4 regions of the Sanguibacter antarcticus genome follow, and region 3 is predicted to be linked to each of the others. Evidence: riboswitches for the same ligand, from Rfam matches in the RefSeq annotation. Region 3 holds a riboswitch; each other region holds the start of a gene.
The links. A riboswitch is a leader RNA that binds a small molecule or an ion and turns the genes downstream of it on or off. The one in region 3 is predicted to bind cyclic di-AMP.
Positions count from the first base shown of each region.

Region 1: it holds a riboswitch for cyclic di-AMP, as region 3 does, so the genes downstream of both, ATL42_RS00555 (C40 family peptidase) here and ATL42_RS01175 (C40 family peptidase) in region 3, are expected to answer to the same signal.
Region 2: it holds a riboswitch for cyclic di-AMP, as region 3 does, so the genes downstream of both, ATL42_RS05235 (C40 family peptidase) here and ATL42_RS01175 (C40 family peptidase) in region 3, are expected to answer to the same signal.
Region 4: it holds a riboswitch for cyclic di-AMP, as region 3 does, so the genes downstream of both, ATL42_RS14035 (C40 family peptidase) here and ATL42_RS01175 (C40 family peptidase) in region 3, are expected to answer to the same signal.

Region 1 is NZ_PDJG01000001.1:116,110-121,037, forward strand. It holds gene ATL42_RS00540 (MFS transporter) at 1-123, shown strand, start outside; gene serC (phosphoserine transaminase) at 190-1,320, opposite strand; gene ATL42_RS00550 (iron-dependent transcriptional repressor DtxR) at 1,461-2,186, shown strand; cyclic di-AMP (ydaO/yuaA leader) riboswitch at 2,286-2,471, shown strand; gene ATL42_RS00555 (C40 family peptidase) at 2,472-3,272, shown strand; gene ATL42_RS00560 (universal stress protein) at 3,446-4,381, shown strand; gene rocD (ornithine--oxo-acid transaminase) at 4,378-4,928, opposite strand, start outside.
Region 2 is NZ_PDJG01000001.1:1,155,691-1,160,618, reverse strand. It holds gene ATL42_RS05240 (ABC transporter ATP-binding protein) at 1-991, shown strand, start outside; gene ATL42_RS05235 (C40 family peptidase) at 1,121-1,957, opposite strand; cyclic di-AMP (ydaO/yuaA leader) riboswitch at 1,956-2,130, opposite strand; gene ATL42_RS05230 (VOC family protein) at 2,598-3,014, shown strand; gene ATL42_RS05225 (PilZ domain-containing protein) at 3,028-3,690, opposite strand; gene ATL42_RS05220 (gluconokinase) at 4,024-4,569, shown strand; gene ATL42_RS05215 (histidine phosphatase family protein) at 4,566-4,928, shown strand, end outside.
Region 3 is NZ_PDJG01000001.1:258,233-263,160, forward strand. It holds gene ATL42_RS01165 (DUF2933 domain-containing protein) at 1-221, opposite strand, end outside; gene ATL42_RS01170 (hypothetical protein) at 600-968, shown strand; gene ATL42_RS01175 (C40 family peptidase) at 1,200-1,847, opposite strand; gene ATL42_RS16610 (hypothetical protein) at 1,840-2,010, shown strand; cyclic di-AMP (ydaO/yuaA leader) riboswitch at 1,996-2,156, opposite strand; gene ATL42_RS01180 (hypothetical protein) at 2,396-2,815, shown strand; gene ATL42_RS01185 (DUF305 domain-containing protein) at 2,912-3,523, shown strand; gene ATL42_RS01190 (F510_1955 family glycosylhydrolase) at 3,603-4,481, shown strand; gene ATL42_RS01195 (M15 family metallopeptidase) at 4,492-4,928, opposite strand, start outside.
Region 4 is NZ_PDJG01000001.1:3,069,801-3,074,728, forward strand. It holds gene ATL42_RS14020 (copper chaperone PCu(A)C) at 1-410, opposite strand, end outside; gene ATL42_RS14025 (copper resistance CopC family protein) at 476-1,132, opposite strand; gene ATL42_RS14030 (hypothetical protein) at 1,365-2,021, opposite strand; gene ATL42_RS14035 (C40 family peptidase) at 2,194-3,000, opposite strand; cyclic di-AMP (ydaO/yuaA leader) riboswitch at 2,998-3,159, opposite strand; gene ATL42_RS14040 (GNAT family N-acetyltransferase) at 3,314-3,856, opposite strand; gene ATL42_RS14045 (NUDIX domain-containing protein) at 3,856-4,401, opposite strand; guanidine-III (ykkC-III) riboswitch at 4,450-4,512, shown strand; gene ATL42_RS14050 (DMT family transporter) at 4,523-4,837, shown strand.

The DNA.
Region 1 (4,928 bases), 140 kb from region 3:
CACGTCGAGGTGCGCTACGCCCCCGTCCCCCACCAGGAGGGCGAGGCGCTCGTCGACGAGCGGCGTCTGGTGGCCGACGAGCTCGGGGCGCAAGAGGCGAAGAACACCGCGACGTCGACCTGACGCGTCATGGCGCGAGGCGCTGCTCCTGTGCGGCAGGTGCAGCGCCTGGACGTCGTGAGGGCCTCGTCAGAGGATCGTGTCGATCACGTAGTCGATGCTCTGGGTGAGCGCCTGCACGTCGGCAGGCTCGACCGACGGGAACATCGCGACCCGCAGCTGGTTGCGCCCGAGCTTGCGGTACGGGTCGACGTCGACGACACCGTTCGCCCGCAGGACGGCCGAGATGCGTGCCGCATCGATCTCTGGTGCGAAGTCGATCGTCCCGACGACGGTCGAGCGGGCGGCCGGGTCGGCGACGAAGGGGGTCGTCTCCGTGCGTGTCTGCGCCCAGTCGTAGAGCACCGAGGCGGACTCGGCCGTGCGGGCCGCAGCCCACGCGAGCCCGCCCTGACCGAGCATCCACTCGATCTGCTCGGCGAGCAGGAAGAGGGTGGCCACCGCGGGCGTGTTGAGGGTCTGGTTCGCGCGAGAGTTCGTCACGGCCGTCTGGAGCGACAAGAAGTCGGGGATCCACCGGTCGCTCGCGTCGATCTCGGCGATCCGCTCGAGAGCAGCGGGTGAGACGACGGCCAGCCACAGCCCGCCGTCCGACGCGAACGACTTCTGCGGCGCGAAGTAGTAGACGTCCGTCTCGGAGACGTCGACCGGCAGCCCGCCGGCAGCCGACGTCGCGTCGACCACGGTCAGGGCCCCCTGCTCGGCCGAGCCGGGCACCCGGCGGACCGGGGCCATCGCACCGGTCGAGGTCTCGTTGTGCGGCCAGGCGTAGACGTCGACGCCTTCAGCGGTCTCGGGGAGGGCGACGGTCCCCGGCTCGCCCGACGTGATGATCGAGGTCGAGAGGAAGGGGGCGCCCGTCGTCGACGCCGCGAACTTTCCGCCGAACTCCCCGAAGACGCCGTGCGCTGCACGCTCCCGCACGAGGCTGAACGTCGCGGCGTCCCAGAAGGCGGTCGACCCGCCGTTGCCGAGGACGACCTCGTACCCGTCCGGGACGTCGAACAGCTCGGCCAGGCCGGTGCGCACGCGGCTGACGAGCCCCTTGACGGGGGCCTGGCGGTGGGACGTGCCCAAGAAGGTGTGACCCGTCGCTGCGAGAGCGGCGAGCTGGGCGTCGCGCACCTTGCCCGGGCCGCTGCCGAACCGGCCGTCGCGCGGGAGGAATACGGGAGGGATCGTGGGCGCTGTGTCAGTCACGCGCCACACCTTACGCGCGCCCGATCGTCCGGCGTGGTGGCGTTCGAGCCCCGGGATAGGGTGTCTGTCGGAGACGAGTGAAATCGCCGATCGGCGCGGTTCGGGGCCTTCCAACGCCATCTGATCTACAGGAGGAACGCGTGAGCGACCTGATCGACACCACCGAGATGTACCTGCGGACGATCTACGAGCTCGCAGAAGAGGGGATCGTCCCGCTTCGCGCCAGGATCGCCGAGCGGCTGGGACACTCGGGACCGACCGTGTCGCAGACCGTCGCCCGCATGGAGCGGGACGGGCTGGTGGTCGTCAGCGGCGACCGGCACCTCGAGCTCACCGAGCTCGGCTACGGCAAGGCGATGCGCGTCATGCGCAAGCACCGGCTCGCCGAGCGGCTGCTCACCGACGTCATCGGGCTCGACTGGGAGTTCGTCCACGACGAGGCCTGCCGCTGGGAGCACGTCATGAGCGATCGCGTGGAGCGCCGGCTCGTCGACCTTCTCGACCACCCGCACTTCTCTCCGTACGGCAACCCCATCCCGGGCCTCATGGAGCTGGGGGAGTCGTCGGAAGCAGTGACCTTCCTCGACGGCGTCGTCTCTCTGACCGCTCTCGTGTCCGCGCGCTACGCGAACGGTGGGGTGCTCGAGGCGGGGGCGTTCCCGGCGACGGTCGCACGGCTCGGCGAGCCGCTCCAGACGGACACCGAGCTTCTCGCTCGGCTGGCGTCCGCCGGGATCAAGCCCGGAGAGGTGGTGCGGATCGAGCGTCAGCCCGACGGCGCGGGGATCTCGGTGACGTCGGAGGGGGCGGAGATCGTTCTGGACCTTCCGGACGAAGTATCACGACACATCTTTGTTGTGGCATAAGTCACACCGGCAAAACTTGAGGCCTGGAGTGGGTGACATACCGATGGTCTCTGAGGTACCGTCATGTTGCTTCGTAGGCATAACAAACTATCGAAGTGCAAGAGCGAAACGCCGAACCCTGCCATCGCTCGAGCTAGCCCACGACCCGCTGGCAGGGACGGGGGACCCATAACTGGGCACTGGTCGCAGTGTCCTCGGGGTGAAGTCGTATGAAAAGTTCATTCGGCCGGGTGTTCTCCTACCCGAACCCGACAGCTGACCTCGCAGGCGTCATTGGAGATAAACGTGACCACTAGCACCACTCGTGCCCGCCACAGGCAGGCTCGGCGTCCCATCAGCCCACTGACCACGCTCGTCAGCTCCGCGACCGGCAACGCCGCCGTCATGGGCCGTCGCACGGCCGTCGTCGCTGCGTCCTCGGGTCTCCTCGTCTCGTTCATGGGCGCTGGTGCGGCCATGGCTGCTCCTGCATCCAGCAGCCCGGCACTCAACTCCGTCGACGTCTCTGCGCTCACCACGCAGGCGCGTGCGGCACTGAACACGGCTCCTGCCGTCACGGTCGCCGCCGACGCGACCTGGACGGTCGAGCAGACCGCGGTCTCGGTCACGCCGAAGCCCGAGGCTGCCCCGGAGGTCGAGCGCACCGTTGCTGCCACGCGCAGCGCCGAGCGGACGTCGCTCACCGAGGACACCACGACCACCGCGAGCGCCACGACAGAGACGGCAGCGGCCTATGCGGTTCCCGCATCGGCTGCCGGCAGCTCGATCATCGACATCGCGAGCCGCTACGTCGGTGTCCCGTACGTCCTGGGTGGATCGACCCCTGACGGCTTCGACTGCTCCGGCTTCACCGCGTACGTCTTCGCGCAGGCAGGGATCTCCCTCCCGCGCACGGCAGCCGCACAGCACTACGCGGGGACGATCATCTCCCGCGACCAGGCGCAGGCCGGTGACCTCATCTGGTCTCCTGGGCACATCACGATCTACGCCGGTGGCAACACCCAGATCGATGCTCCCAAGCCCGGTGGAAGCATCCAGTTCCGCTCGATCTGGCAGTCCGACCCGGTGTTCATCCGTATCGGCTGATATCTCTCCTGTTGACGAAGCCCGGACCGCATCTGCGGTCCGGGCTTCGTCATGTCCGGATCTGTCCTGGTCGACCGTCAACCCGGTGCATGGTGGATGCGGGTTTCGCGTCATGGGAGCGTAAAGTCGTTGACGAGTAACGTCTTGGACCATCACGTCAAGGGAGTCTCCTCATGAGCCGCACCGAAGCAATCCTCGTCGGTATCGACGGTTCAGCATCGAGCCTGCACGCACTCGACTGGGCGACCGCCCTCTCGAGACGGTCCGGCCAGCCGCTGACTGTCGTCTGCTCCTACTCCTTGCCCTCGTTCGCGGCAGCGTCGCTCGACGGCGGCTACGCAGCGCTCGACGACTCCTCGATCCAGGCAGGGGCCCGCGTCGTCCTCGACGAGGCTGTCGCCCGCGCGGAGCTCTCGGGCGTGACCGTCACAGCGCACCTCACGACAGGTGACGCGGCCGGGGTGCTCATCGAGATGTCGAAGGACTTCTCCTTGGCTGTCGTCGGCACGCGTGGGCGCGGTGGGTTCGCCGAGCGGCTCCTCGGAACGGTCTCCTCAGCGCTCCCCGCCCACGCCCACTGCCCGACGGTCGTGGTGCCGCTCCGCTCCGAAGAAGCAGCGCCTGACGAGGACGCCGTCGCGCCGCTGCACCGGATCATCGTCGGGGTCGACGGGTCGCCCTCCGCTCACGGAGCGCTGGACCGTGCGATCGAGCAGGCGATCCTGTGGGAGGCCGAGCTCGTCGCCGTCGCCGGCGTACCCGTCGGTTCAGGGTCGGGGCTGCTCGCATGGCTCCCGGCGTCGATCGACCACGAGCAGGTCCTCGAGGACGTCACGAGGGGCCTCAACGACATCGTCGATGCCGCCGAGGCGGAGCACGCGGGCCTGAAGATCAAGCGCATCGTGCTCGACGGCACCGGCGCAGAGCTCCTCACCGAGTTCTCCACCGCCAGCGACCTCCTCGTCGTCGGTTCGCGTGGGCGTGGCGGCTTCGCAGGGCTCCTCCTCGGCTCGACGAGCCAGGCGGTCCTCCACCACTCCGAGTGCCCGGTCATGGTCGTCAACAAGCACTGCGACGCCCCACGACCTGCTGACAGCGCGTCGCTCTAGCCGTCCTCGGCGAGCACGTCGCGGAGCTGGTCGAGGCCGTGGTCGAGGTCCTCGACAGAGATCGTCAGCGGCGGCGCCAGCCGCAGGGTCGATCCGTGCGTGTCCTTGGCGAGCACGCCTCGTCGCAGCAGCGCGAGGCACACCTGCTTGCCTGTGCCCCAGGCAGGGTCGACGTCGATGCCTGCCCACAGGCCGGCGCCGCGCACGTCCACGAGCAGCTCCTCGGTCACGAGGTCGTCGAGCCGCGCCTGGAGGTGGTCGCCGAGAGTGCTCGCTCGCTCCTGGAGGTCTCCCGTGCTCAGGAGGTCCACGACCGCGAGCCCGACCGCGCACGCGAGCGGGTTGCCGCCGAACGTGGAGCCGTGCGTTCCCGGTGTGAAGACCCCGAGGACGTCCGAGCGACCGACCACCGCGCTCACCGGCACGATGCCGCCGCCGAGCGCCTTGCCCAGCACCACGAGGTCCGGGCGCACGTTCCACAGGTCGCACGCGAGCGTGGTCCCCGTCCGGCCGAGGCCTGACTGGACCTCGTCCGCGATGAGAAGGA
Region 2 (4,928 bases), 900 kb from region 3:
CGTCGGAACGCTGCGCGGCACCTTCACGATCGCGGTCATGGTGCTCCTCGTGCAGCTCGTGACCATGGCGCGCCAGCCGGTCCTCTCGATGAGCTACCTCGTCGACTCGGGGCAGCGCGCGATCGCGGGCAGCCGTGACTACTTCTCTGTCATGGCCGAGATCCCCGAGCGTGACGAGCTGCCGGACCTCTCGGGGCCCCAGCGCGCTCCGCAGCACGCCGCGGGGGTCGACCTCGACGGCGTGACGTTCTCTTATGAGGGCACCGAGGACGTCCTCAAGGACGTGACGTTCTCCATCGCACCAGGGGAGCGGATCGCGGTCGTCGGCGAGAGCGGCGGTGGCAAGACCACCCTCGTGAGCCTGCTGCTGCGGCTCTACGGCCCGGACTCCGGGACGATCCGGGTGGGCGGGACCGACATCTCGAGCACCTCGCTCGAGGCCCTGCGCGCAGACATCGGTGTCGTGTTCCAGGACCCAGCGCTCTTCTCCGGCACGATCCGCGAGAACATCGCGTACGCGAACCCTGGTGCATCGGACGGCGAGGTCGAGGCTGCTGCCCGCTCGGCGAACGCGCACACGTTCGTCACGCGCTTCCCCGACGGCTACGACACACAGATCGGTGAGCGCGGCATCAAGCTCTCGGGTGGTCAGAAGCAGCGGATCGCCGTCGCTCGCGCGATCCTCAAAGGGGCTCCTGTCCTGGTGCTCGACGAGGCGACGAGCTCGCTCGACTCGAAGTCCGAGCGTCTCGTCCAGGAGGGGCTAGAGCGCCTCATGGCCGACCGGACGACGATCATCATCGCCCACCGCCTCTCGACGATCTCCTCGGTCGACCGCATCGTCACGCTCAAGAACGGGAGGGTCGACGAGATCGGCCCGCCGGACGAGCTGGCGCGTACCGGCGGGATCTATGCCGAGCTGCTCGCGCTCCAGGCGTCGTCGACGTCCCGGGACCGTGCGCGGTTGAAGATGTTCGACATCCGCGCCTGAGCGGCTCCCACGGCAGCTGTGACGGGGCGGCACGCGCGTGCCGCCCAGACGCAGAAGGCCCGGTCCGCTGGAGCGGACCGGGCCTTCTGTGGTGCAGCGTTGCTGTCGGGCGGCGTCAGCCGTGCGTCATCAGGAGATGCGGATGAAGGTGGGGTTGGACTGCCAGATGTCGCGGAACTGGATCGTCTTGCCCGGGCGGGGCGCGTCGATCTGGGTGTTGCCGCCGGCGTAGATCGCGATGTGGCCGGGGGAGTAGATGAGGTCGCCGGGCTGAGCGTCGGCACGGGAGACGACTGTTCCTGCAGCGGCCTGGGCAGCGGCGGTGCGGGGCAGCGAGATGCCGACCTGAGCGAAGACGTAGGACGTGAACCCGGAGCAGTCGAAGCCTGAGGGTGTGCTGCCCCCGTAGACGTACGGGACGCCGACGTAGCGGCTGGCTGCATCGATGATCGCGCTGCCGTTCGCCGATGCAGGGATCGCGGCGGTGAGTGCCACTGGGGTCTCAGCGACCTCGGCGGTCGTCTCGGCCACGGCCGTGGTCGTGTCGGCGACTGCGGTGCGCTCAGCGGATCGCGTGGTCGTTGCTTCGACGCGGACGGGCTCGGGCTCGGGCTCCGGCTCCGGCTCGGGTTCCGGGGCCGGCGTGACCGTGATGGACGTCTGCTCGATGGTCCAGGAAGCGTCGGCTGCGACGGTCACTGCTGGTGCAGTGACGAGTGCTGCGTTCGCCTGAGCGGTCAGGGTGTCGACGTCGAAGGTGCTGAGCGCTGCGTCTGTCGTGACAGGAGCGGCTGCGGCGGGCGACGCGCCCATGAGCGAGACGAGGAGCCCGGACGACGCGGCGACGATGGCGGTGCGACGCCCGAGGGCGGCGGCGTTGCCCGTCGCGCCGGTGGACAGCGAGGCGAGCGGGGTGATGCTGCGGCGCGCTGCGCGGTGGCGCGCTCCCGAGGTACGAACGGTCATATTCTCTCCAAAGACGCCTGCGAGGTTAGCTGTCGGGTTCGGGTAGGAGAAGAACACCCGGCCGTCGGACCGTGATCCGCGCGGCTTCACCCCAAGGACGCTGCGAGCAGCGCCCACTTCTGGGTCCCCCGTCCCTGCCATGGTCTCTAGATCGCCTCGAGCAGTGGCAGGGCTAGACGTTCTGCTCGAGCGCTCCGTGGGCGGTTGCCGTGTGGAGCAACTCGAAGGTACATGACATACCGGTGGAATGTCACGGGGAGATCACGGCCAGTGTTGCCGGCGGGGCTTCGGGCCGCCGTGACGGGTCTCGGGCGGGCATGTGCAGCCGCGGCCCACGCGCAGGTCACGGGGCGATCTTCTCGAGCCTGGTGGGTGCCGGTCGAGTCTCGGTGCGGGGTCGGCGCGGCGAATAGTGACGGAGGTCATAGACATTTCTGCCAGTTCGGGCGGCAGGGAGTGCTCTGGCGGCGCAGGGTGAAGGCGCGGCGAGGTCTGTCTGGCGACGGTGTCGCCGGCGTCGCGGCGTGAGCGGTCAGCCTGTTATGTGACGTGCGTCACTGTTAGCGTGGGGTGTTCGGGCGGTGGTCGGAATCTCCGACGTCTGCATCCTGCGCGACCATGGCACAAAGGCGGGCCTGCGATGACCTCACGACTCAATCCCTACCTCGGCTTTCGTGACACGGCGCGAGAAGCCATGGAGTTCTACCGAGCGGTCTTCGGAGGGGAGCTCACGGTGAGCACGTTCGCCGACCTCGGTCAGGCCGACGACCCTGTCGAGGGCGCGAAGGTCATGCATGCCCAGCTCGAGGCGCCCGACGGCTTCGTCCTCATGGCGGCCGACACCCCGAGCGCGATGGATCGCACACCCGGCGGGAATGTCGCGATCTCCCTCAGCGGTGACGATGTCGCAGGGCTGACGGGCTGGTGGGAGAAGCTCTCCGTCGGCGGTGTCGTCGCGCACCCCCTCGGGCCGTCCCCGTGGGGGGACCTGTTCGGGATGTGCCGCGACAGGTTCGGCGTGTCCTGGATGGTCTACATCACGGGCGCGGCCGGCTGACTGGACCAGGGCATCAGCGCACGGCGAACTGGCGGGCTCTCATCTGGGACTGCAAGACGTAACGGCGGAGCATCGTCGCCGTCGCGTCGTCGGTCTCGAACACGACGACCACCTCGGGCTGGACCCCGCGCGCTGCAGGGAAGACCCTCAGGACGGTCCCGGTGATGCTCGTGCTCGTCTCGTCGAGCGCGAGCGTCATGGTGACGACGTCCTCAGGAACGAGGTCGAGGGCCTCGAAGCGTGCCCGGACACCACGCTCGCTGAGGTCGACCACGAACCCGGTCGTGAGCTCGGCCGGCTCGCGGAGCGGCTCCGCGCCTTCCTCGGGCTCCGGGTCGACGCGCTTCAGGGTGACCTGCTCGCCACCGGCGCCTCGGACGTACTGCCGGTCTTGGGTGAGGCGCAGCCTGCCCTCGACCTCGAGGATCCACTGCAGCCCGCCGTCTCCGCGCCGCTCGATGAACACCGTGTCGACGTGGTGGCGGCCGCGCGGGCTGTGCCAGCGCACCACGACTGTCGACCCAGGGCCGGGCAGGTCGATCACGAGGAGGTCGTGGGGAGCGAAGACCCGCATGACGTGGCCGTCCGACTGGTCGACCCATGTGGTGTAGGACCGCTCCTCCGACGTCGACACCTCGATCTGCTCGCCGGCGACGGGGAGGGTCGCGCGCGTCATCGCGGTGCCTGGGTGATGGCCGACATTCTCATGAGCCACCTATCGGCCGTCGAACGTCAGACGTGAGGAGCTGCGGCGCGGTCGCCGAGGCGATCCTCCGAGTGAGTGTCGTACGCAAGAAAAGTGTGCCAAGCGGCCGCTGTGCCCCTGTCTGCTGCAGCGGCCCGGTACGCAGAGGGGGAGCCAAGAACCAGCAAGGACGCCCCCCCGGACCGACGATCGTCAGGTCCGTCCCAGGCCGGGTGCGCATCGGTGGTCAGGGCATACTTGGTCGACGACCGTCATGCGGACGGTGCCACCACGATCCGTGACCGAAACGGGGTCCAGAACCTGATGTCCTCTTCAGCCGACACGCAGAACCCGAGCAGGCCCATGGTCGTCGTCATGGGTGTCTCGGGCTCGGGAAAGTCGACCATCGGCGCGCTCGTCGCCAACGCCCTCGGAGTTCCGTTCGTCGATGCGGACGGTCTCCACCCGATCGCCAACATCGAGAAGATGGCTGCCGGGACGCCGCTCACGGACGAGGACCGGTGGCCCTGGCTCGCTGTCGTCGGCCAGGTGCTCGCCGACGCCAGCGGAGGTGTCGTCGTCGCGTGCTCGGCGCTGCGCCGTGTCTACCGCGACGCGATCGTCGCGGAGGCCCCTGGAACCGTGTTCGTGCACCTCGACGGGACCAAGGCGGTGCTCACCGCGAGGCTCGAGGGGCGCAGCGACCACTTCATGCCGCCGGAGCTGCTCGACTCACAGCTGAGCACCCTCGAGGCGCTGGACCCCGACGAACGGGGGATCGTGATCGACATCGATGCAGACGTCCCGTCGATCATCGCCGACGCCATCACGAGGGTCCCGCCCCTCACGACCACCCGGAGCGCCACATGAAGCTGCACCTCGTCCGTCACGGCCGGACCGCCTCCAACGTCACCGGCGCGATCGACACGAGCGTGCCCGGCCCTCCGCTCGACGACGTCGGCGCGCAGCAGGCCGTCGCGTTGGCCCGCGCGCTGGGCGACGTGCCGTTCGACCGGGTCGTCGCCTCGTCACAGCTGCGCGCGCAGATGACGGCGGCGGCGCTCGCTCAGGAACGGGGGATCGAGCTCGACGTCCGAGACGGGCTGCGCGAGGTCTCTGCCGGAGCTCTCGAGATGCGCGCGGACGAGGAGGCTGTCGGTCAGTATCTCGGCCTCTTGGCGGCCTGGGGCCGCGGAGACGCGGACCACGTGCTCCCCGGCGGGGAGACC
Region 3 (4,928 bases):
GTCGGTGCTTTCGTGACCTCGTGGTCGGAGTGATCATGCCCCCTGCGCATCATGAACATCATTCCGACCATCATCAACGGGCAGGCGAGCACGGCGGCCAGAGTAAGTGCTTCACTGAAGGAGCGCCCAGCGGCGAGCAGGACGATCAGCACCGCTGCGGCGATGCCCAGCATTCCCAGGAGGTGGGACTTCCCACCGTGATTGTGATCCTGCTTGTTCATCGTTCTCACCCAGATCTCTCATTGTGCGTGTTGTGGACGACTGACCAAGCTCTCGACGTCCCGCTGCTGACCTCTCGAGGTTGCAGGGCCCACCCGTGCGGGCAGATGCAGAAGTGACGAAGAATCGCTGAAGATCTTCCTGCGGCACTAGCTGCTACGTCAGGCGTCCGACGCCGCCGGGACGAGGGTCGGGCGGTGCGATGTGGCCGAAACAGGGTCAGCGGTGACGGTGGACGTCGACCAGTGCAGACAGCACGCCACCGACCAGGCCGCCGTACCAGGTGAACCCCATCCCACCGAGGACCTGGAACAGATACGCACCGTCGATGGGGGCAGGCGGTCAAGGTTCTGGGCGACTACAGCCCCGACGTCATCCAGGTGCCCCGCGGGATCCCGGTGCGGATGGAGTACGACCGGCAAGAGACGGGAGACTGCACCTCCCGGGTCGGCGTGCCGACCTTCAAGGACGACCAGGACGACCACGCGCACCAGACGACGACAGTCGAGCTCATGCAAGAGGCGATCGGTGACTTCGAGCTCGCCTACGGCGTGACCATCGTCCGCGGTCGCCTGCATGTCACGGACGCTAGAACGCCCGCGAGTGAACCGGGCCCGCCGAACAAGGCCACCACACGCATAGCTACAAGCCGGTCCGCGAGGCGCAAGGATCCAAAGCCCCCGATCCAGCGCCTGGTGGACGAGGTCTCCAGCTACTTCGTGCCCGCGGTCATCCCTAGCGCGATCTGATTCTTCGTGGACTGGTCGCTTGTCGGTCCCCACCTGGCCTTCATCTTCGCCATGATCGCGGCAGTGTTGGTACTGACCATCGCCTGCCCGTGCGGCTCGTCTCCGCTGACACCGAGTCAATCTTGATCGTCGGCAGACGCGATCGTCTGTCTGGAGCAGCGATGAGCACAGTCTCCTTGCCAGTCACGGTCGCGCGAAGGATCGTGACTGGCAAGGACCCAACACCGTCTATCAGGTCATGCGGACGAAGGTGGGGTTCGACTGCCAGATCTCGCGGAACTGGATGGTCTTCCCCGGCTTGGGCGCGTCGATCATCGTGTTGCCGCCCGCGTAGATCCCGATGTGGCCGGGGGAGAAGATGAGGTCTCCGGGCTGCGCCTGGTCTCGCGAGACGACGGTGCCGGCTGCTTGCTGCTCGCCGGAGGTGCGGGGGATGGTGATGCCGACCTGGGCGTAGACGTACGAGGTGAAGCCGGAGCAGTCGAATCCGGTGGGGGTAGTTCCTCCCCAGACATACGGGACGCCGACGTAGCGGCTGGCCGCTTCGATGATGGCGCTTCCGGAGGCCGCGGCAGGGATCGAAACCTCAGCGGCAGCTTCCGTCGGGGCGGCGGCTTCGCTCGTCACTGTCGCGGTGGGCGCACGCTCGGCGGTCCGCGAAGCGGCGGGGGCAGACTGGACCGGCTCGGGTTCGGGCTCGGGCGCGGGTGTGACGGTGACGGCAGTGTGCTCGACGGTCCACGACGCGTCGGTGGCTACGGTGACTGCGGGCGCGACATCCAGCTGTTGGCGGGCCTGGGCTGTCAGTGCATCGACGTCCACGGTGCTCGGCGAGGAAGCGGTGGCGGGTGCTGCCGAGGCAGGCGCTCCGATGAACATCGAGACGAAGAGTCCCGAGGAGGCGGCTGCGACCACTGTCCGGCGACGCATTGTGGTTGCGTTCTCGCAGGTACTGAGGAGCAACGTCGTCAGGGGCGTGATAGGGCGCCTGGCCGCGCGATGGCGGGCAGAGTTCACCGTCGAGTTCATATTCTCTCCATGACGTCTGCGAGGTTAGCTGTCGGGTTCGGGTAGGAGAACGCCCGGCCGATGACCTCTCGGGTCATGCGGCTTCACCCCAAGGGCGCAGAGCTGCGCGCCCACTTCTGGGTCCCCCGTCCCTGCCAACGAATTCGTCGGCAACCTCAGGCGGTGGCAGGGCTCGACGTGCCGCTTGAGCGCTTCACTGGCATCTTGCCGCTGTGGAGCCTCTCGAAAGTACAGGACGTACCCGTGGTATGTCACGGGATGATCACGGCTCGTGGGGGTGAAGCGCTCACCCCGACGAAGGGACCAGCAACGATGGGCTCATCGAGGTCTCAGGAACTCTTGTTAGCCTGTCCACAGTTGGGGCTTTCCGGTGATTGGGGGGACATGTGCGCGCTCGGGTGAGCAGCATCCAGCGCGTCGGCGCTGTCGTCGTCCTGCTCCTGGTGGTGCTCCTCGGGGTCGTGCTGAACAGCGCGTCTGAGGACGGGCACGGCGGGCACATGGAGCTCGAGGCACCGATGTCGGTCGCGTCAGGCCTGCTGGACGAGACGTGGACGACGCCCGCGGCGTCAGAGATCCTGCTCCTTCCCTTGGACCACCCAGCGGCTGACAGCTCGCTCCACCACGTTCTCGTGGTGTGCTGCGCTCTGGTCGCAGCAGCAATCTTGGTACCGGTCGTCTCTCGGTGGATCCTGGGCAGGAGCGGACTGCGACGTGTGCACGACGACGTCCCGGCCGTGCTGGTGGCGGCACTGACTCATCGCCGTCGAGGCAACCGACCCATCCCGGCGCACTCTCTGTGCGTCCTGCGCGTGTAGGAGCCCTCCGGTTTGCCGTCCCCGCGGTGAACCTGAGCAACCACACCCAGATCCTGTCCCTCGTATCGAGGGACGGGCTAGACGATGGAGCCCACCATGAACACCAAGACACGCATCGCTGCCTTCGCCGCCTCGCTGACCCTGGCCACAGCTCTTGCCGCGTGCGGCGATGCTGCGCCCGAGGCGGAGTCGACACCCGCGGCGCAGGAAACATCTCAGGAGGCCGCTGAGGTCGCGCACAACGGCGCCGACACCGAGTTCGCACAGATGATGATCGTCCACCACGAAGGCGCAGTCGAGATGGCTGACCTTGCGGCGACGAACGCCGAGAGCGAGGAGGTCAAGGACCTCGCAACGGAGATCTCCGCTGCCCAGGGGCCCGAGATCGACACCATGACGTCCTGGCTGGAGAGCTGGGGTGAGGAGACCTCGCCTGATGACGGCATGGAAGGCATGGACCACGGCGACATGGAGATGGAAGGACTGGACCAGGAAGCGGTCATGGCCGAGCTCGGTGCCCTGACCGGAACCGAGTTCGACCGACGGTTCCTCGAGCTGATGACCAGCCACCACGAAGGCGCAGTGGGGATGGCGCAGGAGGAGCTGGACTCGGGCGAGAACGCTGATGCTCTGGTGCTCGCCCAGACGATCATCGACGCTCAGACGACTGAGATCGCAACGATGCAGGGCATGCTCGACAGCTTCTGACTCAGTTCACCTTCCTGTGGCGGGACAGCGAATCACGCTGTCTCGCCACGCCCTGCTTCTCCCTTCCTAAGGACTTTCAATGCGCCCCCGTCCCATCGCACGACCAGCCTCTGTGCTGGCGCTCACCGTCGTTCTCGCCCTCGCAGGGTGTGCCACATCGCCAGCTACCGACGACCCGGCCGAGGACGCGTCCGACGCGGCGTCGCCCACGTTCGAACACATCCACGGCATCGGTCTCAACCCTGGTGACGACAAGGTATATGTCGCAACACACCAGGGACTCTTCCAGCTCGATGGTTCGGTCCCGCAGCCCGTCGGCGAGAGCCGAAGCGACATGATGGGCTTCGTGGTCACAGGGCCTGACACGTTCTACGCCAGCGGCCACCCAGCTCCCGGGGAGGTCGCGCCGGCAAATCTGGGTCTGCTGCGCAGCACTGACGCTGGAGCCGGGTGGGAGGAGGTCTCCCTGCGCGGACACAGCGACTTCCACGACCTCACGGGAGCAGGGGAGCGGCTCTACGGCTTGGACTCCTCCGACGGTCTGCTCAAGATCAGCAACGACGCAGGTGTGACCTGGGCGAGCGGACCGAGCATCAACGCTCGAGATGTCGATGTCGATCCGAACGACCCGGACCGACTCGTCGCGACGACGGAGACCGGCCTTTTCGTGAGTACGGACGGCGGGCAGAGCTTCGCGCCTCACGAGTTCCAGCCGACAGAGCGGCTTGTCCTGGTCGCCCATGTACCCGGGAGGTCGGAGCAGCTCACAGCATCTCTCGCAGGTGTGGACGCGACCGGCAAGCTATGGAAGCTGAACGGTGAGCAGTGGGTTGTCACCGGTGTGCCGCAAGGAACACCAGAAGCCTTCACGGCGGTCGGAGAGGAGTCATACCTCGCCGCGTTCGACAGCACGGTCTACCGCACCGGAGACGGTGGACGATCCTGGTCCCAGGAGTGAGGTCACTCGGCTACTTGCGGTAGACCCAGTGCCACGGCTCACGGGGAGTGTCCTCCACGAAGCCGTAGCGTCCGGCGTTGGACCGCATCCACGCCTGGGCCTGGGAGCTCATGTCGAGATCAAGGGCGATGCCCCAGCCGTGAGGACTCGTTCCCGGGGTGGCCGCAAGGCCACCCTGGGAGTACAGGCCCTTGCGTTCTGCGACGTCGACCTGCGCATCGTAGGAGCGGTAGGAATCGGTGATCCCGATCGAGACCCCATCCTTGGCTGCATCCGCGAGCAGCTGTTCGAACGCTTTCCCGGCCGGCGCCCACAGGCGATGCCCGGTGCCTGCGACATTCACGAGCTCCGCGCGGGGAACTTCGCCGTTGCCGTAGCGGGCCAGGTCGGCGGGAACGCCAGCAGCTGACCACGAGGCGGCTCCGGCGCCCGCCGCGCTGGCCTTCG
Region 4 (4,928 bases), 2.8 Mb from region 3:
TCCATGAGCATGATGTGGTTGCCGCCCGGCGCGAGCATCAGGTCGCCGCCCGCGGGGATGGTGAAGCCGCCGTCCTTCGCGCGCATGGCCATCTCGCCGTCCTCGTTCTCCACGGTCTCGTGCAGCTCGACCATGCTGGACGCTGCGGTGGTGGCGGAGGTCACGGTGACGTCTTCGGTGCCGGAGTTCTTGAGGTCGCCGAAGGCAGCCGACATCCCCTCGTCGGCAGCCTTGACCCAGGCGTTCTCGATGGTCACGGACTCGGCGGCGGTGCTCGCCGTGGTCGCGGCAGGAGCGTCGGACGATGCCGCCGGGGACTCGGTCGTCGTGTCGGAGCTGCTGCACCCGGCCAGGGCGAGGAGGGCGACGGTGGCCAGGGCGACGGTGGGCTTGGTCAGGCGTGCAGACATGTGAGTCTCCTTCGGTAGGGGTGAAGCAGGAAGAGCACGCAGGACCGGTGCGGTCCGGCGGAGGGTCACGAGGGGTCGCCGGGCTGGTTGGGAGGACGACGGCGCACGAGACGCGGCACCCCCCAGAAGAGGGCGGTCGCGACGAGCGCGCCCGCCGCACCGACGACGACGGGCCGGACCCACGACGGCGACGTCGAGGTGTCCGTGGTGGTGCTGGCGGCGGCGTCAGCAGAGGGTGCCTCCGACGCCTCGGTGTCTGGCGCGGACCCCTCGGCGTCAGGCGCCGTCGCGGACGGCGGAGCGGTGTCCGTCGTGCCGGTCGTGCCAGCGGCCTGGGCGTCGCCGACGGTGAAGGGGACGACGCCGGAGATCGGGTGACCGTCGGCCGACACGACGCGCCAGCGCACCTCGTACGACCCGTCCGGGATGTCGTCTGCCAGCGGCACGACGAGGTCGGCGTCCTCGATCGTGGGGTCACCGTCGGTCCAGGTGGCACCGCTGTCGTCGGTGACGATCACCGCGGGGCCGATGGTGAGGATGTCGTCCGAGAACGTCAACGTCACGTACGTCGGGGCGACGTCGAGATGCTCCCCCTCACCAGGGGAGCTGTCGAGCAGCTCGTCGTGCGCGCTGGCTGACGGTGCGCCGACCGTGACGAGGAACGCGAGGAGCGCTCCGGTCCCGGCCGTGCGCAGGGCAGCGCGAGGTGGATGAACAGTCATGTCGGGTACGACCTTCGGTGGAAGGTCCGCGCACGGCGCAGCGACAGCGAGCAGCCGTCGACGACCGCCCAGACCGCCCGGTGCTCCGTCAGGGGAGGGTGGGCGTCCGGTCGTTCACCTGTCGGTGCTCTTCAGCCGGAGGTCTGTGGCGCTGTGCGCAGACACGTCAGGACAGCACGACCGGTCCGGGGCACGACGGTGTCGCGCCACGACGGCGGGTGCTGTGTGGGACTCAGACCAACGACAGGACGGGTGGGCCGCGACGGACCACACCGGAGGACATCACCGGCAGGGCGACCGGCACCCAGGTCCCCGCGGCGCTCGCCAGCGCGGTGCGCGGGTGCGCCGGCAGAGCGGCGACCCGGACGACCGGCGGCAAGAGGAACGCAGCGACACGGCTGGACAGACGCGTGAGACGCGACAGGACGGCTTCGCCCCGCTGCAGGACGACGATCGTCACGACGCCCGCGAGCGCGTGGGCGAGCCACATCCACCCGGCGCTGTGCCCGGCATGGGCCATCGACCCGGTCGTCGAGCTGAGGACGACGAGCGCTGACTGTGCGTCGTGACCGGCGTGCAGCCCTCCGTCGCCGACGACCTGGGCCGTCCCGGTCGTCCCGAGGACGAAGAGCGTGTGGAAGAGGATCTGGCTCAGCGCCACCGACCCTGTGAGGCGCAGCCACGAGCGGCGCAGCCCCGCGAGGGCGACGCAGGCCGAGGTCGCGAGCAGGAGGGGGACCGCGATGCCGAGGATGCCTGGCACCGTGCCGCCGGCGAGGACGTGCGAGAGGAGCGCGACGAACGTCGAGAAGGCAGCCGCGACGAAGCCGTGCGTCGCGCGGGACGCGCGCGAAGGCGTGCCTAGCACGCTTGTGCCCCGACTGCTCATGACCTAGATCCTAGGCGATCGATCTCACGAGACACCGTTCGTTCCCAGACCGTGACCGATGCCACAACCTGGTCGAGCGCGTCTCGAGAAGCCTCGGGACGCGCTCGGACCGGGTCGCGGCACGCTCTGGGAAACCGACGCGACCCGGCGAGGGCCCCGACCGCAGGCGGTGTCAGCCGACGCGGATGAAGACGGGGTCGGCCTGCCAGATGTCGCGGAACTGGATCGTCTTGCCCGGGCGGGGTGAGTCGATCTGGGTGTTGCCGCCGGCGTAGATCGCGATGTGGCCGGGGGAGTAGATGAGGTCGCCGGGCTGAGCGTCGGCGCGGGAGACGATCGTGCCCACGCCGGCCTGCGCGGACGAGGTCCGGGGCAACGAGATGCCGACCTGAGCGAAGACGTACGACGTGAACCCGGAGCAGTCGAAGCCCGACGGCGTGCTGCCGCCCGAGACGTACGGGACGCCGACGTAGCGGCTGGCCGCGTCGATGATCGCGCTGCCGCTCGCCGACGCAGGCACCGCGACAGGAGCAGCCTCGATCACGGGAGCCGCCTCCGTGACGACGGTCGACGTGACTGCCGAGCGCTCCGCCGAGCGCGACGTCGTCGCACGCACAGGCTCCGGCTCCACGACGGGCTCCGGGACCGGCTCGGGCGCCGGCGTCACGGTGATGGTCGTCAGCTCGACGGACCAGGTCGCGTCCGCCGTGCTCGTCACAGCGGGTGCCGTCTCGAGGGCGGCGCGGGCCTGCGTCGTCAGCGCGTCGAGGTCGACGGTGGTCGAGGCGGACGGTGCTGTCGAGGCGCTCGCGGGGGCAGCGCCCATGAGAGAGACGAGAAGGCCCGACGACGCGGCGAAGAGTGCTGTGCGTCGGCCGATGATGCTGGCGCTGGTGCTCGCGCTCGTCGCGAGATCGGTCAGGGGCGTGCGTGCTCGTCGGTCTGAGCGGTGCTGGGCCGGGCGGGGTCGAACAGTCATGTCTCTCCATGACGCCTACGAGGTTAGCTGTCGGGTTCGGGCTGGAGAACTGCGCCCGGCCGTTCGGACGAGTCCGAGCGGCTTCACCCCGAGGGCGCTGCGTGCAGCGCCCAGATCTGGGTCCCCCATCCCTGCCAAGAAGATCGTCGAGACCTCGAGCGGTGGCAGGGCTAGACGTCCGCTCGAGCGCTCCACGTGGCGGTCGCCGTGTGAAGCACTCCGAACATATGTCGCCTACCTTGGGTATGTCACGGGGAGGTTACGGGTGATCTTCCCCAGGGGCGGGTGAAGTCCGGGTGGAACGGTGCCGATCTCAGTGCGTCGCGCTGGCTGCGGGTCGGACGACCTGATAGATCGCGTGGTCCTGCCAGCGCCCCGCGATCTGGAGATAGTCGGGTGCTGTGCCGATGCGGACGAAGCCGTTGCGCTGCAGCACACGCTGCGACGCAGCGTTGTGCAGGAGCGTCTCGCCCTGCACGCGGTGCAGCCCGAGGACGTCGAACGCGACCCGCACCGCGTCGCCCACCGCGGCCGTCGCCAGGCCGTGCCCGTTCGCGTGCGCGCTCACCCAGTAGCCCACGCTGCACGACTGGAACGCGCCGCGGACGATGCCGCTGAGCGTGATCCGGCCGACAACCTCCCCCGCACCGTCGAGGATCGTCAGCGGCATGCAGGTCCCCTGGGCGTGCTGCTCCAGCACGGCCTCGACGACGGCCCGCTGACCCTGCTCGGTGAAGTACGTGTCCGGCCGGGCGGGCTCCCACGGCGCGAGGAACTCCCGGTTGCGCACCATGAGGTCTGCGAACGTCGCGGCGTCGTCGAGCGTCGTGAGGCGGGTGGGGCCGGGCGACGGCATCATCCGACGCGACCCAGGGCGATCGCCGCATACATGAGGGCCGCGACCGTCTCGCCGTCCGTGATGGTCCCGTCCCGCACGAGCCCCATGACCTCGGACCACGGGAGCGTCCGGGTGCCCGTGATGCCCTCGGCAGCCTGCTCGGCGGCCTCCTCGGCGGTGTGCAGGCCCCGAGCGAGGTAGACGTGCTCGATCGCGTCGCAGACGCCGTTGAGCGCGAACATCGTGCCGAGCCGTTCCCACGACGACGCGGCCAGGCCCGTCTCCTCGCGGAGCTCGCGCTGGGCGGCGAGCAGCAGGTCCTCGCCGTCCGAGCCGCCCGCGGGCACCTCCAAGGACAGGGTGCTGGTCGCGTACCGGGCCACCTCCACGAGGACGACCTCGTCGTCCTCCGTGAGCGGCACGACGAAGACCGAGGGGTTGCGAATCTCGACCACGCCGTAGATCCCCGGGGTGCCGTCGGGCCGGTCGACGGCATCCTCGCGGACCCGGATCCACGGGTTCTCGTAGACGACGGTCGACGTGCGGGTGGTCCAAGGATTCATCGAACCAGTCTCGCAGAGCGACCGGCACGTCGGCGTGAGACCCTGGCGGCAGAGCCCTGCGGGCTCCCGGACGAGCGGTGCCGTACCCGGTGTGCGACAAGACGGCGCCTTGGAGGCAGTCATGTCCTGGATCGTTCTTGTCGTGTCCGGAGTTCTCGAGGCCGTGTGGGCCACCGCGCTCGGAAGGTCCGACGGCTTCAGCCGCCTCGGACCGTCGGTCGTGTTCGGTGTCGCGCTCGTCGCGAGCATGGGAGGCCTCGCCTACGCGATGCGTGAGCTGCCGGTCGGCACGTCGTACGCCGTCTGGGTCGGTATCGGTGCTGCGCTCACCGTCACGTACGCGATGCTCACCGGCACCGAGACCGTCTCGCTCGTGAAGATCCTCCTCGTGCTGGGCATCGTGGGCTGCGTCGTCGGCCTCAAGCTCCTCCACTGACGCGCCGGGCCGGGCCGCGCCGGGCCGCGCCGGGCCGGGCCGGGCAGCCCGGCCCTCCCCTCCCACGCCTCCCCCTCCCGGCTCGGTTGGC